2 regions of the Chryseobacterium arthrosphaerae genome follow, and region 1 is predicted to be linked to the other one. Evidence: riboswitches for the same ligand, from Rfam matches in the RefSeq annotation. Region 1 holds a riboswitch; the other holds the start of a gene.
The links. Region 1 has a riboswitch for thiamine pyrophosphate ahead of thiM (hydroxyethylthiazole kinase). Riboswitches for the same ligand answer to the same signal wherever they lie in the genome.
Positions count from the first base shown of each region.

Region 2: linked by a shared signal. The riboswitch ahead of thiS (sulfur carrier protein ThiS) and the one ahead of thiM (hydroxyethylthiazole kinase) in region 1 are both predicted to bind thiamine pyrophosphate.

Region 1 covers NZ_MAYG01000023.1:311,749-322,861, forward strand. The annotation lists gene thiE (thiamine phosphate synthase) at 1-372, opposite strand, end outside; gene thiM (hydroxyethylthiazole kinase) at 369-1,166, opposite strand; TPP riboswitch at 1,230-1,322, opposite strand; gene BBI00_RS20575 (carbon starvation CstA family protein) at 1,380-3,221, opposite strand; gene BBI00_RS20580 (alpha/beta hydrolase) at 3,436-4,470, opposite strand; gene BBI00_RS20585 (DUF3037 domain-containing protein) at 4,493-4,876, opposite strand; gene BBI00_RS20590 (HipA family kinase) at 4,863-5,636, opposite strand; gene BBI00_RS20595 (PKD domain-containing protein) at 5,652-6,524, opposite strand; gene BBI00_RS23005 (hypothetical protein) at 6,521-6,904, opposite strand; gene BBI00_RS20600 (alpha/beta hydrolase family protein) at 6,966-7,808, shown strand; gene BBI00_RS20605 (hypothetical protein) at 7,858-8,352, shown strand; gene BBI00_RS20610 (flavin reductase family protein) at 8,554-9,378, opposite strand; partial or broken gene BBI00_RS23010 (GxxExxY protein) at 9,427-9,771, opposite strand; gene fahA (fumarylacetoacetase) at 9,976-11,113, opposite strand, start outside.
Region 2 covers NZ_MAYG01000031.1:144,687-155,799, forward strand. The annotation lists gene panB (3-methyl-2-oxobutanoate hydroxymethyltransferase) at 1-767, shown strand, start outside; gene BBI00_RS21645 (hypothetical protein) at 771-1,088, shown strand; gene BBI00_RS21650 (RluA family pseudouridine synthase) at 1,101-1,778, shown strand; gene BBI00_RS21655 (Ig-like domain-containing protein) at 1,965-4,001, shown strand; TPP riboswitch at 4,109-4,205, shown strand; gene thiS (sulfur carrier protein ThiS) at 4,245-4,469, shown strand; gene thiC (phosphomethylpyrimidine synthase ThiC) at 4,495-6,306, shown strand; gene BBI00_RS21670 (thiamine phosphate synthase) at 6,303-6,899, shown strand; gene BBI00_RS21675 (thiamine phosphate synthase) at 6,907-7,539, shown strand; gene BBI00_RS21680 (thiazole synthase) at 7,585-8,361, shown strand; gene thiH (2-iminoacetate synthase ThiH) at 8,370-9,488, shown strand; gene BBI00_RS21690 (HesA/MoeB/ThiF family protein) at 9,508-10,215, shown strand; gene BBI00_RS21695 (TonB-dependent receptor domain-containing protein) at 10,418-11,113, opposite strand, start outside.

The DNA of each region.
Region 1 (11,113 bases):
AGTCTGTTCGTTGTCAAGCTGGGAGAGATGTTCGATAGAATAACCGATGATCTTATTTCCCGTAAAAGGATGCTGTCTCAAAAGAGTAGGAGGGGTATCAGAGTTGCCAACATGGATGCCAGCAGAATTTACTTTTTCAGCGACCTCAATATTGTCATTGATGATGAGCGGAATATGATATTTATCTGTAATGGCAATAAGCTGTTTTGCCTTTTGGATGAAAACCTCGGTACGGTCATATTTTTCACGAAGCTGAATGACATCCACACCGCCAAGAATAGCCTGTTCAGCAACGTCCAGAAAGTTTTTTCCCAGACAGTCGGCTTCAGAGATCACCAGATACAGCTTATAAGGGAAAGGATGTATACTCATTTCCTGTCGATTTTTAAGTGACTGATGAATTCCTCTTCCGTGATATTGTAAAGTTTGTCAATCAGATTGACCTGGAGGCTTCCGGGACCTTTGCTTTCTTTGGACGCAATTTCGCCTGCGATACCCAGTAATGCCATTGCCGCTGCCACACCTGATGTTTTGTCTTCCGAACATCCTGCAAATGCACCTGTCAATGCTGTTGCTGAACAGCCGAGTCCTGTTACTTTAGTCATAAGCGGATGGCCGTTCCTGATCATGAAACATTGGTCCGGATTCAGGATAATATCCGTTTCTCCCGAAATACAGACAACAGTGTTAAATTGATTCACAAGAAGCTGAGCTGCATCTACAGCATCATTGCTGGCAGCGGTGCTGTCTACCCCTTTAGTTACGGTTGTATTGATTTTAGCCAGAGCAATAATTTCAGAAGCGTTTCCTCTGATAACGGTGGGGCGGTATTCCAAAAGCTGTTGTAAAATCTGATCCCGGAAAGACGTTGCCCCTGCACCAACAGGATCCAGTACCCATGGTTTGTGGATTGCATTAGCGGTTTCAGCAGCTATAAACATAGATTCAGACCAGTATTCATCAAGAGTACCGATATTAATGACTACAGCATCTGAAATGTTGACCATTTCTCTGATTTCAGATTTGGCGTGGGCCATGATGGGGGATGCTCCTGCAGCCAAAAGGGCATTGGCCGTATTGTTCATCACTACATAGTTGGTAATGTTGTGAACCAGGGGAGACTTTTGTTTTACAAGCTGAACGTGCTGCCAGAGAATTTTTTCCATTGTTTATCATTAAAATAAAAAATAGCTTCAGGAAAAAATCCAAGACAAAAGCACATTGGCCGGCAATGTAGTTTTGCTTTTCCCTACGTCGGTGTAAGCCGTATCAGGTTCAAAGGGACTCTCTCAATTCTTTTCAGAATACCCCTAAAGCAAAACAAATGTATAAAAATTATCAGAGCAGGCAAAGTGCACTGACTATTTTAAAGGAGAAGTTTATCTTTCCACAAGTTCTTTCACCTGTTCACCATAGAAATCGGTTTCTGTAGTAGTGATTTTGAGCAGCTGGTACCATTTTCTGAACGCTCCGATAAAGACGATAAGCATCAGTACCATGGCTGTAACGGCTAAAGCTGCTAATAAGTATTGCCCTTTGGGAATATAGATGGTGGTGACCTGAAGATAACCGGCCCAGAATGTAATGATGGCCATAAATACCCCCGGAATAGCAGAACATAATGCATATTTCCCTCTGTTCATCCTGATCAGCATTGTGGTACAGACGATGAGTCCGCACGCTGCCAGCAGCTGATTGCTGATTCCAAATAAAGGCCAGATGCTGCTTACATTTCCGGTGTAGACCAGGTAGCCCCAGGCGAAAGTAAAAAGCAAACTGCTGATAATAATTCCCGGGATCCAGTTTTTATCATTGAATTTAGGCATTACAGAGCCCAGCATCTCCTGTAAAAAGAAACGTCCAACTCTTGTTCCTGCATCAATAGCCGTAAGAATAAATACCGCTTCAAACATGATCGCAAAATTGTACCAGTAAGCCGTCAGCTGATCCATATAAGGTATCTTATTAAAAATATGAGCCATTCCCACAGCCAGAGAAACTGCGCCACCGGTTCTTCCGTGCAGGTCAATGCCTATCTTCTGTGAATAATAATCAATATCTACCCCATGCAGAGAAGGGTGGGCTGCCAGGAAAGCATCATAAGACTCTTTGGGCGTATTGATTGCAAAGTAGTCTCCGGGCATCAGAGTACATGCTGCAATCAGTGCCATCAGGGCTACAAAACCTTCAACAAGCATGGCACCATACCCTACAAAAAGAATTTCTCTTTCCCTGTTGAGCATTTTAGGAGTAGTCCCTGTCGCAATCACTGCATGAAACCCTGAAATAGCTCCGCAGGCGATTACAATAAAAATAAATGGAAGTACAGGACCTCCTATGACAGGTCCTCCGCCATTGATGAATGCAGTAAGGGCAGGCATCTGTACCGTAGGATGGATCACAATAACACCTACAGCAAGCATAATGATGGTCCCGATTTTTAAATACGTGGAAAGGTAATCTCTGGGAACTAAAAGCAGCCATACCGGAAGAACAGAAGCCAGAAAACCATATAACGGAATCGCCACCGAAATTGTTTTGATATCCCATGAAAATAAATTGTTCATCGTAGCATTCTGCATAAGGCCATGCCCGCCGATAATTCCCGCAATCAGAAGTATACCGCCCAGAATACTGGCAAAGAGCACACTGTTCTTTTTATAGCGCATTATAAGTCCCATAATCACGGCGATCGGCATTGTGATAACTACCGTAAACAGAGACCATGAAGCTTCATGCATGGCATTGATGCAGGCCAGTGACAGACCTGCCAGCGTAAGAATAAGAATAAATAAAATGGCAAATCCCGCTACAGTACCCGTTGTTTTACCAATCTCCTTTGATGCAATGGTTGCAAGACTCTGCCCTTTGTGCCTTACAGATGCAAATAATACAACCATATCATGTACGCCGCCTCCCAATACACATCCTATCAGGATCCATAAAGCTCCGGGAAGATAGCCGAACTGTGCCGCCAGAACGGGACCTACAAGAGGGCCAGCCGCTGCAATAGCTGCAAAATGGTGACCGAAAAGTACATTTTTATTCGTAGCAACATAATCCTTACCGTCTGCAAATTCTATAGCGGGAGTCGTATTATTGTCATTAAGCCGCAATACTTTATTAGCCATAAAGATCCCGTAAATACGATAAGCAATCGCAAAAATAAGTATTGATGTGAATATTAATGTTAGAGCATTTATATTATTCAGTATATCCATATCCTTAATTTTTATCAGTTAATAATTGAAAATATTGACTTTTTTATTGTAAATAATTTAAATAAAAGCCAAGTTAATTATTTTGTATATAAAAATGATGAATATGTATACTAAACTAGCAAAGTTATGATGATTTTAAAGATTTAAAAATATAATCTGTTGAATATTATGTTTTTAATGTTTGGATTTTATTGTGGTGTGTATTTCTTTTGATTTATTTCTTCTGTGAAACAACGAAATCCACCATCTGATCGGTCATTCTATCCAGAGTCTGCTTATCAGTCGTTGAAAAACTGTGAACACCATTTTCAATAATGATCAGAGAGGTCTGAACTTTTGCTCTTTTCAATTTTCTGTGAAGCTTTTTTGCCTGGCTTAAAGGAACCACTTTATCTTTATTGCCCTGTACAATTAGTGTAGGAACTCCGGTAGAAGCAAAATGAGTAGGTGATACGGTTTTCAGATAACTGATAGCTTCCTGCTGTTGTTTTTTAATATCATATCCTGAAATTCCTTTGACAAGATTTTCCTGCAATGAGATAATTTTTTTAGAGATCAGTCCGATCATAGATACCGGGATGGTTCCTGCGCTGGTATGGAAAAGTGTATTCAGGTCAGCGGGTCCATAGTGGTCTATCACATAATTTACATTGGCGGGATAGCCGGCAAGTTCAGGACTTCCTATAAATTTATCCTCCTGGGTATAGGCCGCCAGTAAAGAAAGATGCGCTCCTGCCGAAGCCCCGAAAAGACCGATATTGTTGGTGTCGAAATTATATTTTTCTGCATTTTTTCTCACCCATCTTACAGCATCTTTGGTATCCTCTACGGGCAGTGGAAAATGCGTGTTATCATCCAGAAGAGTATAGTTGATGCTCAGTACTGCATATTGTCTGGCAAGCAGTTTAGATGCAGTGGTTTCAACATAATCGTCGGCATGAATTACTTTATCTCCTTCTATCCAGCCTCCGCCATGCACATAGATCAATACAGGAAACTTCCCGGATGAAGCGTTTTGAGGCAGATAAAGATCCAGTTTCACAGGATTTCCCTTTCTGTTGGTTTTATATACAATATCTTCAGAAACCTTAGCGATTTCCGGAAGAAGAGTGCTTTTGACACGTTGGGGTTTGGCAGCTCCCTGTTGAAAAGACTGTGAAAAAAATGAATTTGAAAAACTTAAAAATAAAATAAAAAACAGGTTTGTAATAAACCTGTAGTGTGATATGTTGTGTATAGTTGAGTTCATAATAAACTTTTTTGGGAGTGTGCTATTTTACTAACTCCTCAAAAAGCTTACCAAAAGTAGTATTCAGATCTTTGGATTTTCCGGGATGAGGTCTTGAAGTCTGAACCACAGCACTTCGTACAGCCGTCAGCCAGCGGAAACGTTCAGGTATATCCAGTAGGGCAATAGGACCGCCGTCTTTATCTCCGTTGGCAATTTTCTGAAAGCTTACCAGATTTTGAATGATGTCCTGATAATCCAGCTTACTGTGCATCAGTTTGAATTTATCAGGACACAGATAAAACTCCACTCTGATGAATTTTTCTTTCTTGGAAAACATCACGAGTCCGATATTGAAAAACTCTTCTCTTTCAACTTTGGGCACCAGGCGTATTACCGCATATTCATATATTTTATCCTCTTGCATTTTTAGCTTCGTTTACAAAGATTTGAGAATTTTCGAATCTGGTTTTCAAAAACCGGAAGTAGATCTCACGGATCTCATCAGGAGTTTCATCAGCATCATTCCAATGTAACCAGTCTTCAGGAATTAAATTAACAATGTCTCTGAACAGCTCATCATTCAGGACTTCATGGGCAAACCGGTCAGCTTCGTCCAGCATTTTCGCTTTTGGAAGCAGTACATGATCTTTTACATATTTGAAAGGGGTTTTTGCCGCTGCATCAAAATTCTGCCATGAATGATGGAAATAGAAAGACGCACCATTATCAATGATCCAAAGCTCCTTATGCCACATCAGCATATTCGTATTCTTAAAAGTACGGTCTATATTGGTAATGAAGGCATCCAGCCAGACGATCTTTGAAGCCAGAAGCGGGTCAACGCTTACTCCGGGGTCATAAGTAATAGAGCCGGAAAGATAATGAAGCCCAAGATTCAGTCCTTCTGAAAACTTCAGCAGGTCCTGTATTTCTTCATCGGCTTCCGTTCTCCCGAAGTCGGCATCAAGATTTACAAAAACCAGTTCCGGGATTTTCAGCCCGAGAGCTTCTGTAATTTTTCCGCCCAGAAGTTCGGAGATCAGCATTTTTACCCCATGGCCTGCACCACGGAATTTTAAAACATACTTAAAGTCATCATCAGCTTCTGCCAGAGCGGGAAGAGAACCTCCCTCCCTCAGCGGCAGAATGTAACGCATTACGGTTACAGTTCTTAAATTCTGCATGAAGCAAAAATAAGGTTATTTTTTAATAATTTTTTTGATCAATTCTTTTTCTCCTGTTTTATAATGTAAAAGATAAATCCCGGAAGGTAAATGGTGGAGTGGAATGGTATAGCCGGAATCGGTTTTGTTCACAGTGTGCGGGATGATTCTCCCGGTGGAATCGGTAAAGGAAAGCACTTCAATGTTCTTTTTAGTGCTGATATTGACTACACTTTGGGCAGGATTAGGATACACCTGAACCGGGTCTTCGGGAGTTACTTCTTTGATGCTGAGATTGCTGACTGTTACCCGTTTTGTTTTGGTAGTATTGGATCCGCAGGCATCGGTTGTAAGTTTTACATCATAATCTCCCGGCAAATTATAAGTGTGCACAGGGTTTTGTTGTACCGATGTATTGCCATCTCCGAAATCCCACAGGTAAGTGGTAGCATTGGGTGTTTTACTGGTAAACTGAATGGCAGAGTTTCCTGTGTGCTGATAAACAAATCTGCTGTGAACATCATTGGAAACGGCATTCCATGTATCCAGCGTATTATAAACTTCTGCTTTCACAATATTTTTGATCAACTGGGCCTGTGCAGGAGCCAGATTTCCGATATAGGAAGCCAGGGTAGGATCTTTTTTGAAAATGATGGTGTAGAATGTATAGGCAGCTGCCATGGAACCCAGATAACTGGGATGTGACTGATCCGGATCATAAAGCTCTAAAGAAGGATCCTGCTGCCTGATGCTTCGCCATACTTTGCCAACCGGAGACAGAAGGGCTTCGTTGGCTTGTGCCATTTCCACATAACGCTGATAGATCAGGTTATCCATTCCTTCATAGGTACATACTTCAGGTTGGGCATTACAACGTGTATCATCACCGTTTTTACGGCCCCAGGTCATATAAAAAATGACATTTCCACACGGATTGGTCGTTTTGATAAGGTCAGAAAGCTGTGCAGCATAAGGATAGACCTGGCTTGAACAACCTGTTCCGGAAAAGAAGGAAGCTGGCTCTGTTCCTGCAATACCACATAATCCCAGTTTCCCTGATTGAGCGTGGCGACAGTGGTACTGTTGATATGGCTCTGAAGCGTTGCCCCTCCCGGTGTCTGGCTTTGATGCTCCAATATATCACCTGCAGAATCGGCTACATTTTTGATCAGACCGGGAAGATTATTGACATTGGTATAGCTGTTTCCGATGAAGAATACTCTTCTGGACGTCTGGCAGACTGCAAAAGAAAAAGTAATTAAAAATAAAAAAAGTAGAGTTTTTTTCATAAATTTCAATTTAAATTAGCTTTATAAATATAAAGAATATTAAATAAAACCCATTTATTTTATGAATTTGATTAGTGAAAAGAATATATATTTAGAAAATAAAGAAACAAAAGGTTTTCTTGCTGATATTTTTTACATTGACAACGGAAAAAAACGGCCTCTCGTAGTCTTTGTTCACGGATATAAAGGATATAAAGATTGGGGCGCATGGGATCTGATGGGCAAAAAGTTTGCAGAAGCAGGTTTTTTCTTTGTTACCTTTAATTTTTCGCACAATGGTACCACAGTAGACAACCCAAGCGATTTTGCAGATCTTGAAGCATTTGGGAATAATAATTATACTAAAGAACTTTCAGACCTTAGTGTTGTGATTGATCATTTTATCGACCATCCGAATGCAGATCCGGAAAAAGTGGTGCTGATCGGGCACAGCAGGGGAGGCGGAATTTCAATCATTAAAACGTTTGAAGATGAAAGAATCAACGGTCTGATCACCCTGGCAAGCGTGGATACTTTGGAAAGATTTCCCACAGGACAAGCATTTGAAAACTGGAAAAAGGAAGGGGTATACTATGCTTTAAACGGACGTACCCACCAGGAGATGCCTCATTATTATCAGTTTTATGAAGATTATGAGCAGAATATCCACCGCTTTGATGTGGAAAGAGCCACTGAAATGGCGAAGGCCCATATGCTGATCATTCATGGGACCAAAGATGAAGCCGTGGATGCAAAACATGCAGAACATCTTCATATCCTGAACCCGAATTCAGAACTGTTCCTTATTGAAAACGCCAACCATACTTTCGGAGCAAAAGAACCCTGGACGGAACAGGATCTTCCGCAGGACCTGAATACAGTCACAGAAAAGTGTATTGGGTTTATCAAAGAAAAACTGAAATAAAACGGGTAAAGATGCGTTATAATAAATTAACCACCATATCAGTATAATTATGAAAAAAATTATTGCAGGCGCATTTGCGCTTTCACTATGTGTTGTTTCATGTAAAAAAGAAACAAAAACAGAAACCTCTGTAAGTACAGATACTTTGGCTACCGTAATGCCTAAAGATTCTGTGATCACAAAAAATGATTCTGTAGCATCACCTCCTCCTTCTGCTTCAAGGTCAACAGATATTATTACTAAAAGTGTAGGAAAATATCCTCATGATATCAAATTATTTGAAGATAAAGCTATCTCAGAAAGACTGAAAAAACTTACAGGAGCACAGTATGATGAAATGGTGAAAAATTTCAATGTAGAAGGTCCTATCACCTCAGAAAATGGAATTTATAAACTGACAGGATGTAAGCAGCATGACTGCCCCGGATTTGCTACAAGCATTTATTATGATGCTAAAAATGACAAACTGAGTGTTTCCATTGATAAAAATGGTAAAGTGACAAACTTTGATGAAAGCGGAAAATTACGTTTTAAGAATGATTGAAAATGAAGTAAAATATAAGAAGAAAGCTGGAAGATATAAGTTGGAAGTTATGAATGGTTTTCCCTATCTATTGAAATCAAAATAAGACTGTTTTCCAAAGGTGATTCATTTGGGCAGCAGTTATTCAAAAAGCTTTTTAAACTTCCAACCTCCAGCTTCATCCTAAATAAAAAATCGGTCTGAAATTTCAGACCGATTTTTTTATTGTATCGTGAGTAAAACCCACGCTTCTTCAACTTTGCTTTCCAGAAGTAATTTCTGTGCGTCAAGATGAATGTTTTCATCAGCATGAAAGTCACCGGCAGGTAAAACTTCCGTATTGGCAAGCATTCCCAGATCGTTTCCGGTGAATACTTTACTGTATTTGATAGCATCAGGCAGAAGATCAAAGCCAATTCCTTTAGTAACCAGGGGTTTTGGAACTTCAAAAAGACTGTTCTCATTGCTCCTGGAATACCAGTTTCCTCCTAAGCGGGCTACCATATCCAGTTTTTTCTGATCCAGATTTCCTGCTTCATTCAGGTATTCTTCTCTGATATGGATTTTCTGGACTTCACAGATCACGAGGTTTCCGGCACCACCCTGATCACCCAATGATTTTATCTCTAAAACCTTACATTCAAAGTTGACAGGGCATTCTTCAATCAGTTTAGGCTGTACAAGATCTGCATCTTTCATCGTAAGGCCGGATTTGATAAACTCATTGACTCCGGTCTCATATTCTGTGGAAGCTAATGAAATCTGCTGTACAATCGGGAAATTCACTGTTCCAATTACCACTTCAGCTACTTCATGAACATTTTCCAGCGTATGTTTGGTGGTATTATCACGTACTCTCCTCGATGGGGAAAAAATCAAGATCGGAGGAACCGTACTGAACATATTAAAAAAACTGAACGGAGATAAGTTATTATTACCATCTTTATCTACAGTAGAAGCAAGTGCAATAGGACGTGGTGAAACGGCGGTCTGCATGATGGTCTGTAGTTGTACGGAGGTTATTTCAGAGGGGATTACTGTTTTCATATTTTTCATTTTAACACTTAAGTTGCTTAAGTTATTTCTGATTGCGTCTTATTGAAGTGCACTTAAGTTTGAAAATCTACGATTTTCATTCTCTTGAAAGTCCTTTAAAGATCGGAGATACAAAGATTCACAGCCTTCATGATAAAGGTTGGTAACATTGAAGTTGACTAAAATTGAACGAGGTACTTTTAATAAATTCATATAGTTTATAGTTTGTGCTTTATGAATCTGATGAATTTCAGCAACTGATTTTAATTCCAAAACAATTAATTCTTCAATTAAAAAGTCACATTTTACCTTACAATCTATACGTTTCTCTTTATAAAAAAAAGGAATTTCAAGTTCACTCTGGTATTTTAAACCTAACAGATTAAATTCTCTTTCTAAACATTGATGATAAACTTCTTAATATAAACCTGGACCTGCCAGTTTATGAACTTCAATACAAGCCCCAATAATTTTATAAGAAAGATCATTGACTGATTTTTGAGTTATCATAATGCATTAAAATGAAAATCGTAGATTTTCAAACACTAAAGTGAACTTAATTTTCCATAATCATTTAGCTTAAAAAACTAAAGTGTTTAAAAATAATTATTAAAGTGTTGGAATAATTTTACCCGAAACTTCACCGAAACCTACTCTCACACCATCTTTCTCAGCCCATGCTTTCATGGTAACGGTATCGTTGTCTTCAATGAATTTTCTTTCTTCGCCGTTGCTTAATGACAGAGGATTCTGACCTCTCCATGTCAGCTCAAGCATAGAACCGAAAGATTTTGGATCGTTTCCGGAAATAGTACCGCTGGCATATAGGTCACCCACTTCTATGTTACATCCGTTTATAGTGTGGTGAGCCAGTTGCTGGTTCATATTCCAGTACATGTATTTGTAGTTGCTTTCGCAGATCAGGTTCTGATCACCGTTTTCAGGCTGGATATATACTTCAAGGTTGATGTCGTAATTTTTATCACCTTCAAATTTTAAATAATCCAGCACTTCAGGATCCTGTACCGGAGAAGCTGTTCTGAATGGTTCCAGTGCTTCAAGGGTAACTACCCATGGAGAAATGGATGAACCGAAGTTTTTCGCAAGGAATGGTCCAAGCGGAACGTATTCCCAGGATTGGATATCTCTTGCAGACCAGTCATTGAATACCACCATTCCAAAGATCGCATCTTCAGCGTCTTTCGTAGAAATACTTTCTCCCATCTCCGTATTTTTGTTGACGATGAAAGCCATTTCCAGTTCAAAATCCAGCTGCTTGCAAGGTCCGAAAACAGGTTTATCTGCATCTGCAGGCTTCATTTGTCCTTTGGGACGGTTGATCTCTGTACCTGAAACTACAATAGAAGAGGCTCTACCGTGGTAACCTACCGGTAAATGTTTCCAGTTGGGTAATAATGCGTTGGCAGGGTCACGGAACATTTTTCCTACGTTGGTAGCATGTTCTATGCTGCTGTAAAAGTCTGTATAATTCGGAATGTGAACAGGCATCATCATTTTTACTTTGTCAAGATCATAAAACGCTTCTTCAATGGTTTTCTGATCTTTTGACAGGGTAGAACCTTCTTGTAACAATGCCTGGATTCTTGTACGAACGGCGTTGGTAACAGGTTTACCCAGCTCAATAAATTCGTTGATGGTATACGCTTCAAAAACATTGTCGTCTAATCCTTCAATGTCTTCGAAATATCCGAGATCATACAAAGTGGCAAGATCAATGACCTGATCT
Region 2 (11,113 bases), on a different contig from region 1:
AAATGAAATTCGACAAGGAAAAAATAACAATGCTTACAGCCTACGATTTTACCACGGCAAAAATGGTAGATGCAGGTGGAGTAGATGCTATTTTGATTGGTGACTCTGCAGCAAATGTAATGGCAGGTTTTGAAACGACCTTACCCATTACCCTGGATCAGATGATCTATCATGCTCAAAGTGTGGTGAGAGGAACTGACAGAGCTTTGGTAGTAGCAGATTTGCCTTTCGGAACATATCAGAGTAATCCGGAAAAAGCCCTGGAGTCTGCCGTAAGGATGATGAAGGAAGGAGGAGCTCATGCAGTAAAGATTGAAGGCGGTAAAGAAATTTCCAAATCGATCAAAAAAATCATCAATGCCGGAATTCCGGTGATGGGACATTTGGGATTAACCCCACAGTCGATCTATAAATTCGGAACCTACAAAGTAAGAGCCAAAGAAGAAGCTGAAGCTCAGAAATTAATTGATGATGCCATGCTTTTGGAAGAATTAGGCTGTTTCTCAGTTGTTTTAGAGAAAATTCCTGCTGATCTGGCAAAAAAGGTGACAGAAAGTATTTCTATCCCAACGATCGGAATCGGTGCCGGTGCAGATTGTGACGGTCAGGTTCTTGTTTATCATGATATGGTAGGAATGAACAAAGGCTTCAGTCCGAAATTTTTAAGAAGATACCTTGACCTTTACACAGAAATTACAGGAGCTGTTTCTCAATACGTAAAAGATGTGAAAAGTGTAGAGTTTCCAAACGAAAACGAAAGTTATTAATTCATGCAAAACCAACAACAATCTATCCAGGGAATTTTATCTATTGCAGCACTGATCTGTCTTGCAGTGGGATGGTTCAACCTGTTTTCCCCGGAAATCAACCACTTACTTTCCAGAAAGGTTTTTTATGTACTGATAGGAGCGAGTTTTTTTATTCAGGCGCCCTTACTTACCAATAAAAACTTTGTCTATGCCATGTATGCGGCAGCAGCGATCTGTGTATTCGGAGCATTTATACCTGAAGGTTCAAATCTGTCTGCCATTAAAACCATTGGCCTTCTGGCCGGGATTATCCTTTCATTATCAAACAGAAGAAGATAGAACTGCAGCAATATGAAGGAGCAGATTATATATGAAGACAATCATCTTCTGGTGGTCAACAAAAAGGTGGGTCAGCTTGTACAGGGTGACAAAACCGGTGATGAATCACTACTGGAATCCATAAAGAATTTTATAAAAATAAGAGATGCTAAGCCGGGAAATGTTTTTCTCGGCTTGGTTCATCGTATAGACCGGCCTACCTCAGGTCTGGTGATCTATGCAAAAACCTCCAAAGCGCTTTCCCGCCTTACACAGATGGTCAAGAACCGTGAGGTCAAAAAAACCTATTGGGCTGTTGTAGGAAAAGAAATGATTCCTCAGAGCCAGCGACTGGTTCATTATTTAAAGAAAAACGAAAAAAATAATAAAGCGATCGTTTTTCCGAAAGCTACAGAAGGCGCAAAAGAAGCAATTCTGACCTACAACGTGATCAAAACACTTGATAATTATCTGCTTCTGGAAATAGACCTTGAAACGGGAAGACATCATCAGATCCGGGCACAGCTGTCAAAAACGGGTGTTCCGATCAAAGGAGATCTTAAATATGGGGCTCCCCGCTCCAATCCGGATGGCGGAATCAACCTGCATGCAAGAAAACTGGAGTTTATTCATCCGGTTACCAAAGAGAAAATTGAAATTACAGCACCTGTTCCGCAGAATGATGCGATCTGGAGAGCTTGTGAAGAATAAAAGGAAATCCCGCAGGCAGGCGGGATTTTTCATATTACACTTTTTTGTTTCTCTTTTTATTCTTTCATTTGTGTGTTGATTTTATTATGTTTTGGATTTGTTTCTGTTTATTTTTTAAAGAATATTAAATTTACTTAATTATTTAAAAATTCATATCTTGGCCGAAACTTAAAAATTTAGCGAGATATGAAAAAACTTTACCCATTTTCTTTTCACCGGAAAAGAAGAACAATTAATTTTAAAAGCATTGTATCGGCAGCGGTATTGCTGCTGGGAGGAAAAGAGCTGGCTTACGCACAGGTGAGCAGTTATACTTTTTCCCAGTCTTCGGGAACTTATGCTCCAATAACGGGAACCGTATTGGATACTGCTACAGGAAATACTTCTACTACCAACCTTAATAGTAATATTTATCCTCTGTCATTGCCTTTTGGTTTTGTATTTAATGGAGTCTCATATAACTCATTAAATGTATCTACAAACGGATTTATTACATTTGGGAGCACGGCTCCTTCTACAACATATACGACCCCTGTATCCGGAACAACGGCTTATGAAGGGGCAGTCTCTGTGTTTGGAAAAGACATAAGCAGTTTTTTTGATATCAGTGGTGCAACCGGGGATATCAGTTGGGAAACTACAGGTACCGCGCCCAATAGGGAGATTGTTATTCAATGGAAAAATTTCAGACCCAACAGTAGTACTTCCACAACTGCCGTGTATACGTTTTCATTTCAAATCCGCCTAAAGGAAACGTCTAATGTGATCGAAATGGTATATAATAACGGATCATATTTAGCAGGAAGTACCAGCGTTTCCGGAACAGCTCAAATCGGTTTAAGAGGAGCCTCTGCCACCGATTTTAATACAAGGCTTAATGGAACCTCATTAGAATTTGTGAACTCTACACCAGGAACGGCCAATAGCAGTACCCAGGCCTTTAATACAGTAAACGCAATTCCCGGGATGCCGTCTGCCGGACTTACTTATACATGGACTCCGCCAACCTGTTTTGCCCCATCCGGCATCACAGGTGGTACAACTACAAATAACAGTGTTAATATATCCTGGACTCCACATGTAACAATGCCTTCCGGATATGATGTCTATTATAGTACTGCCAGTACTCCTCCAACTTCTGCTACGACACCCACTCATCAAAACGTTCCGGGAAATTCAGTTCAGATCGGATCCTTGGCTCCGTCCACAACTTATTATGTGTGGGTAAGGGCAAATTGCGGAGGCGGCAATACAAGTGTATGGTCTCTTCAGCCTGTGCAGATTTCAACTCAGTGTACACCGCCGGCACTTACTTCTACAACTGGAGCCACTACCTGTACAACGGGTTCAGCTACTTTAACATTGACAGCCACTGCAGATGCCGGAGCTACTGTCAGATGGTATGATGCACAAACGGGAGGAAATCAGGTGGGGACAGGTAATACATTTACCACACCCGCTATATCTTCTACTACAAATTACTGGGCTGCAGCAGCCAATACAGGAAATGTAACTAATGTGGGGCCTGCATCTCCGGCAGGTGTAGGAACAAACAGTGCCGAATCTACTAACTGGGATCTGTTGTTTACTGTAAGAACCAATATAGCACTCAATTCTGTAGATATATTCCCCGGGACGGTAGGACAGGATGGAGTTATTGAAATTCTTACCTCATCAGGAACGTCACTTGCATCTATTCCCTTTACAACCACTGTTGCAGGAAATTCAACGGCACAGACGGTTCCGTTGAATATTTCATTACCTCCGGGAACTTATGCCATGAGAAGAACAGGAACTGCAAAATTATACCGAAATAACGGTGGAGCCGTATTTCCCTATTCTACTCCTGAATTGGTAATTACAGGGACGACGTTTTCAAGCTACCCAACTTATTATTTTTATTTCTATAATCTGAATTTTACCCCTACATGTGAATCTGCAAGAACTATGGTGACGGCTGAGATAAGTTGTATGTCAACTTCAGAAACGCAAACGAAGGAAACTGTAAAAGTACATCCGAATCCTTTCTCTGATTATGTCAATATCAGCAGACCTGAACTGGTAAAATCCATTAAAGTGACTGATGTTACAGGAAAACTGATCAGAACAATCCCTAATCCGGATGCTGCCTTGATGCTGAACGACCTTTCGCACGGAATGTATATATTGATTCTGGAAATGAAAGACGGTTCTGTGGAACAGAAAAAAGTGATTAAAAAATAAAAATTTGTTGTAATTCAATCAGCAAGGCCGGAGATGTAAGCATCTCCGGCCTTTTTTATTCTCAGAAAAAACGATTTTGCTCATTCTGAAAAAATAACTAACTTCGTCCCATGCTTTAGGGGTGTCTGTTATAGACAGACTGAGATTTTACCCTTTGAACCTGATCTGGATCATACCAGCGTAGGGAAAAGTAGATGACTTTTGCTGTACATTCCATTGTACAATAACAGCCATTCCTAAAGTATGTTTAAATTATTAGGAATGGAACTTATTATCAACCACACCCGAAAAACATTTGATGTACTTCCTGAGAATCTGGAAGCATTACTGGCTATAGAGCTGCCCGGAAAAAGAAAAGGAATTGCTGTAGCGCTCAACAACCGTATCATTCCGCTGTCCGCCTGGGCGGAAACCTTCCTCAAAGACAACGATTCAGTTTTAATTATTACTGCCACTCAGGGCGGTTAATTCTCATATTTTAATACCAATACTTATGGCTCACTCCATTACATGTTCGCCATTTCCGAACTCAAAGAAAATATATGTTGAAGGAAAAATTCATCCTGTCAATGTAGCAATGCGTGAAATACAGCTTAGCCCTACCAAACTTACCAATGGAGGCTTTGAACATAATGCACCTGTAACCATTTATGATACTTCAGGTCCTTATACCGATGAAAATGCTGTGATCGATATCCAGAAAGGACTTCCCAGGATAAGAGAACAGTGGATCCTGGATAGAAAGGATGTCAGTATTCTGGAAGGAATCACTTCTGAATATGGGAAAGCCCGCCTTGCAGATCCTAAACTCGATGAACTGCGTTTTTCCTATGACCATAAACCTAAAGTAGCACAGGAAGGAAAAGAGCTAACCCAGTTGTATTATGCAAAACAGGGAATCATCACTCCGGAGATGGAATATGTGGCGATCAGGGAAAATCAAAGAATTGAACAGCTGGAATCTGTTCCCAAAGAGATGGCCTGCCAGCATGTCGGTAACAGTTTTGGAGCCAATACTCCAAAAAGTAAGATTACTCCGGAATTTGTAAGAGATGAAATTGCTGCCGGAAGAGCTATTATCCCGAATAATATCAATCACCCGGAAAGCGAACCGATGATCATCGGAAGAAATTTCCTGGTCAAGATCAATGCTAATATTGGCAACAGCGCTGTCACATCAAGTATTGAAGAGGAAGTGGAAAAAGCTGTCTGGGCCTGCCGCTGGGGAGCTGATACCATTATGGATCTTTCAACAGGAAAGAATATTCATGAGACAAGAGAATGGATTATCAGAAACAGTCCGGTTCCTATTGGTACCGTTCCGATCTATCAGGCCTTAGAAAAAGTAAAAGGGGTTCCGGAAGATCTTACATGGGAAGTCTTCAGGGATACACTGATTGAGCAGGCAGAGCAGGGAGTGTCTTATTTTACCATTCATGCAGGGGTTTTGCTGCGTTATATTCATCTGACAGCCAGTAGAGTAACAGGAATTGTATCCCGGGGAGGATCTATTATGGCCAAATGGTGCCTGTTCCATCATAAAGAAAACTTTTTATATACGCATTTCGAGGAGATTTGTGAGATCATGAAGAAATATGATGTGGCTTTCTCCCTGGGGGACGGACTTCGTCCGGGGTCAATTGCTGATGCCAATGATGCTGCTCAGTTTGCAGAGCTGGAAACGTTAGGCGAACTGACCAAAATAGCATGGAAACACAATGTACAGGTTATGATCGAAGGGCCGGGGCATGTTCCGATGCACATGATCAAAGAAAATATGGAAAAGCAGCTGGAAGAATGTCATGAAGCACCATTCTACACTTTAGGGCCTTTGACAACGGATATTGCTCCGGGCTATGACCATATTACTTCAGGAATTGGAGCGGCAATGATCGGGTGGTTTGGTTGTGCCATGCTTTGCTATGTAACTCCAAAGGAACATTTAGGACTTCCGAATAAAGAAGATGTAAAAGTTGGGGTAATCACCTATAAACTGGCCGCCCACGCAGCAGACCTCGCAAAAGGACATCCCGGAGCACAGTACAGGGACAATGCTTTGAGTAAAGCCAGGTTTGAATTCAGATGGGAAGATCAGTTCAATCTTTCATTAGATCCGGATACGGCAAGGGCCTATCATGATGAAACCCTTCCTGCCGATGGAGCAAAGATTGCGCACTTCTGCTCAATGTGCGGACCGAAATTCTGCTCAATGAAAATCACTCAGGAAATCCGTGAATCTGCAGAAAAAGGAATGCTGGATAAATCACAGGAATTTATTGAAAAAGGAAAAGAGATCTATATATGATCCTTGTCATCACGCCTGAAATAATGGTTCCCAATGAAACGGAGATCATTAATCATATGTTTCAGAAAGGGTTGGATCTGCTTCATATCAGAAAACCACACATTACCCGTCAGGAACTGTCAGGTTTTATCAGTGAGGTTGATCTCTCATTCCGCTCACGGTTAGTTCTTCATACTCACTATGAGCTGGGAGAGGATTATGGAATTGCAAGACTTCATGTCAGGGAGAAAGACCGGCTGGAAGGTGAGTACACATCCTTCGCAGACAGGCATATCATTTCAACTTCAGTACATGATATGAACACTTACAATGCATTGGGAAAAGAATGGGAATATGCTTTCATAAGCCCGTTTTTTCCAAGTATTTCTAAAAAAGGATATGGTGAAAACGCTACAATTATAGAGGAGGTTAAACATAGAGACAACAAAGAGGTAAAGCTGATCGCGCTGGGAGGAATTACTCCTGAAAATATCTGCGAAGTTTTTGAAGCCGGAGCAGATGGAGCAGCTTTGCTAGGATCAGTTTGGGAAAGCGAAGACCCTCTTAAGGTTTTTATGAAATGCAGTGAGAATTCTTTCATCATCAAAAAATAGAACAACTATGGAACAGTTACAATATATATCACAGGGAAAAACAAGGGAAGAGCAGGAAACCAATATCCGGAAAGCTTTAGATCATGGTATCGGCTGGGTACAGGTCCGTTGGAAAAATGCGCCTGAAAAGGAATTGATCAGCCTGTGTGAGGTCTCAAAACGTTTATGTTCAGAATATCAGTCGGTTTGCATCATCAATGATCATGTAGAACTGGCAAGAAGCATTGATGCTGACGGTGTTCATTTAGGACTGGATGACGGTTCTGTAAAAACAGCCAGATCTATTTTAGGAGACCATAAAATAATCGGCGGTACAGCCAATACCCTTTCTGATGTACTGCAAAGAATGAACGAACCCTGTGATTACATAGGGCTGGGGCCGTTACGATTTACAGCGACAAAGGAAAAGCTGAGCCCGGTATTGGGCTTTGAGGGATATCGTCAGATTGTAGAGAATCTGAAAGAAAAATCTCATTCTCTTCCTAAGATATTTGCGATAGGCAGTGTCACTCCTGAAGATATTGTTCCCTTACTACAGATCGGAATTTACGGAGTTTCCGTTTCAGGAGAAATAACCAGACAACCGTCCCTTATTACAGAATTTAAAAAAGAAATCACCCATAACGAAGTTTTCCGGTAAACGGGACAGGTGATTATATATGACCTTTGAAAAATAAATAATGATATGAATCATCAGAAATTAATAATAGCAGACCGTACTTTTGAATCCAGACTGTTTTTAGGAACCGGAAAATTCGGAAGTCTGAAAGAGATGGCATCTTCCGTTTTGGCTTCAGAAACAGATATGGTGACAATGGCCCTGAAAAGAATTGATGCCCAGTCTGCAGAAGATGACCTGCTGGACTCCTTGCGGGAAACAAAAGTGCATCTTTTGCCCAATACTTCAGGAGCGAGAACAGCCAAAGAGGCTGTATTAGCGGCCCAACTGGCAAGAGAAGCGCTGGAAACCAACTGGGTAAAGCTTGAAATTCATCCCGATCCGAAATATTTATTGCCGGACCCTATTGAAACCCTTTATGCAACTGAAGAGCTGGCAAAACTGGGCTTCGTAGTAATGCCTTATATTCACGCAGATCCTGTATTGTGTAAACGGCTGGAAGATGCGGGAACAGCTGTGGTAATGCCTTTGGGAGCACCCATTGGAACGAATAAAGGCTTGAGAACATTAGACTTTTTAGAAATCATCATCAGCCAAAGTAATGTGCCGGTAGTGGTAGATGCAGGAATAGGAGCACCATCAGATGCAGCCAAAGCGATGGAGATGGGAGCTGACGCCGTTCTCGTCAATACAGCGATTGCCGTGGCCGGAAACCCTGTCAATATGGCTGTAGCCTTTAAAGAAGGAGTGATTGCAGGAAGAAAAGCCTTTGAATCAGGATTAGGAGCCATAGCCAACCATGCCGAAGCTTCAAGTCCGCTGACCTCATTTTTATTCGAATAAACAAAATCATGAAAAGCTTCAGAAATGTATTTGATCAATATGGCTGGGATGAAGTAAAAAACAGGCTCAGAAAGGTAACTTTATCAGACGTCCGCTACAGTCTTCAAAAAAAGAATAAAACAATGGATGACTTTCTGAATCTGATTTCCCCGGCGGCCTCAGGGGAGCTTGAGATCATGGCTAAAATGACCCGTTCCCTTACTCAGAAACGTTTCGGGAAAACGATTCAGTTGTATGCGCCGCTGTATCTCAGCAATGAATGCCAGAATATCTGTACCTACTGTGGATTCAGTTTAGATAATCAGTTAAAAAGAAAAACACTTTCAGATACAGAATTGCTTGTTGAAGCTTCAGTCCTGAAGTCAATGGATGTAAATCATGTATTACTGGTAAGCGGAGAAGCCAATAAGATTGTGGGAGTTCCTTATTTCCAGAATGCTGTACGCCTGTTAAAACCTCATTTTTCCAATATTTCTATTGAAGTGCAGCCTTTGGCAGAAGAGGAGTACAGTCTTCTTCACAAGGAAGGTGTACATTCCGTATTGGTGTACCAGGAAACTTATCATCAGGAGGTTTATAAAGAATATCATCCCAGGGGAAAAAAATCAAATTTTGATTTCCGTCTGGATACGCCTGACCGTATTGGCAGGGCAGGAATCCACAAAATAGGACTGGGAGTGCTTCTTGGACTGGAAGATTGGCGTGTAGACAGCTTTTTCAACGCATTACATATTGATTTTCTCCAGAAACAGTATTGGAAAAGCAGATTTTCGGTTTCATTTCCAAGGCTGAGACCGGCTGAAGGAATTATTGAGCCTAATTTTATTATGGAAGATAAAGACCTGCTTCAGCTGATCTGTGCTTACCGGATCTGGAATGAAGACCTGGAAATCTCTATATCTACCAGAGAAAATGAGATCTTCAGAAATAATATCGTTTCGCTTGGTGCCACAGCCATGAGCGCAGGTTCCAAAACCAATCCCGGAGGCTATTCTGTGGATAAGGAGTCTTTAGAACAGTTTGAAACCAGTGACGAAAGGAGTATGGATGAAATCAGGATGATGATCAGAAAATCAGGATATGATCCCGTAATGAAAGACTGGGATTCTGTTTACAGTGGATTTTAGATTTCAATTAAAATAAAATATGAAAGAAGATGTTTTTTCCCGGTACAGCCGGCAGATATTCATCGATGAAATAGGACTGGAAGGGCAAAAAAAGATTATGGCATCAAAAGCACTTGTTGTGGGAGCCGGTGGCCTCGGAAGTCCTGTTATCCAATATCTGGCGGCTGCCGGTGTCGGAACTTTAGGAATTGCAGATTTTGATCTTGTAGAATTGCATAACCTAAACCGTCAGATCATTCACACGGAAGACAGAACGGGAATGTCTAAAGTAAAAAGTGCTGAGGTATTCGTGAAAAACCTTAATCACCAGGTGAATCTGATTCCCATTGAACAGAAAATCAATGAAGCCAATGCCGCAGACATTCTTTCCCGGTTTGATATCATCATCGACGGATCTGATAATTTTTCAACAAGATATCTGGTTAATGACACCTGTGTGAAGCTGAAAAAAACATTGGTGTACGGAAGTATCCTTGGGTTTTCAGGACAAGTGGCTGTATTTAATCATCGGGGAAGCAAAAACCTGAGAGACCTGTTCCCGGAACCTCCGTCTGACGGAGATATGCCGGACTGTGACAGTTTAGGCGTTCTGGGAGCTTTGCCGGGAATCATAGGAAGTATGATGGCACTTCAGACCTTAAAAATCATAGCTGATCTTCCTGTGATTTTAAATCAGATGACATGGGTAGATACACTGAATTGGAGATTTCAGACGATTGATTTTTAACAGCTTAAAAAGATTAAAAATATTTCTCCATTCTATAACTATTCAATAGAAACGGGCTTTAGCCCGTTTATTTTATAACAAAATTCCATCGGCTTTAGCCAAAACTTACGCTTTTGATTTCTGAAGGATTTGTTATAATCCATAAAAATAAAAGAGGCAGTAAATTGTACTGCCTCCTTCTGTATCATTATTCGATGAAAAATTACTGTCCTTGCTGCATAACACCACCATTATCTTCTTTCTTGGTGCTATTAAGGATATTAGGATCTTCTTTTGCCAGTTTATTCTTTGTCGGAATCTTGTAATTGATGGAAATTCCGAAGTTTCTTGAGTCATACTTGGATCTCAGCATCGCGCTCTCTCCCAATGGAGGATTAGAACGTACCTGCATAACCTGTCCGTTGAAAATATCATTGGCAAAAACAGATACAGTAAGACGGTTGTTCATAAACTTCTTTGTTAATGTAATATCTAAATTATTGTTGAACGGCTTCTCTGCTGTAAAGTAGAAATATCCTGCTTTAGGCGTCAGATAGCTGTAATTGGCTGTCAGTTTAATATCTTTTGGAAGAAGTAACTGAGTCATCACATTGAAAATCCAGAACCCTTTATTGTTAAGGTTATCAATTTCATGCTTCTGATATCCTGCATAGATGTACATGAAATTCATCTTGTCAGGATTGAAGTTGGATTTCATAATTTCACCGATCGATTTGGTGAAAATCTGAAACGGAACCGGAAGACCTACATTGAAATTGTGAATTTTCATATTTGAAATATTCATCTGCTGGTTGAATAGTTTTCTGCCGTCCTTTCTGATAATCTGTGCTACCTGGTTGTTTGCTGAACTTACGCTGTACCCGATGAAAGCATAATCGAAAGCTGAGATTTTTATTTC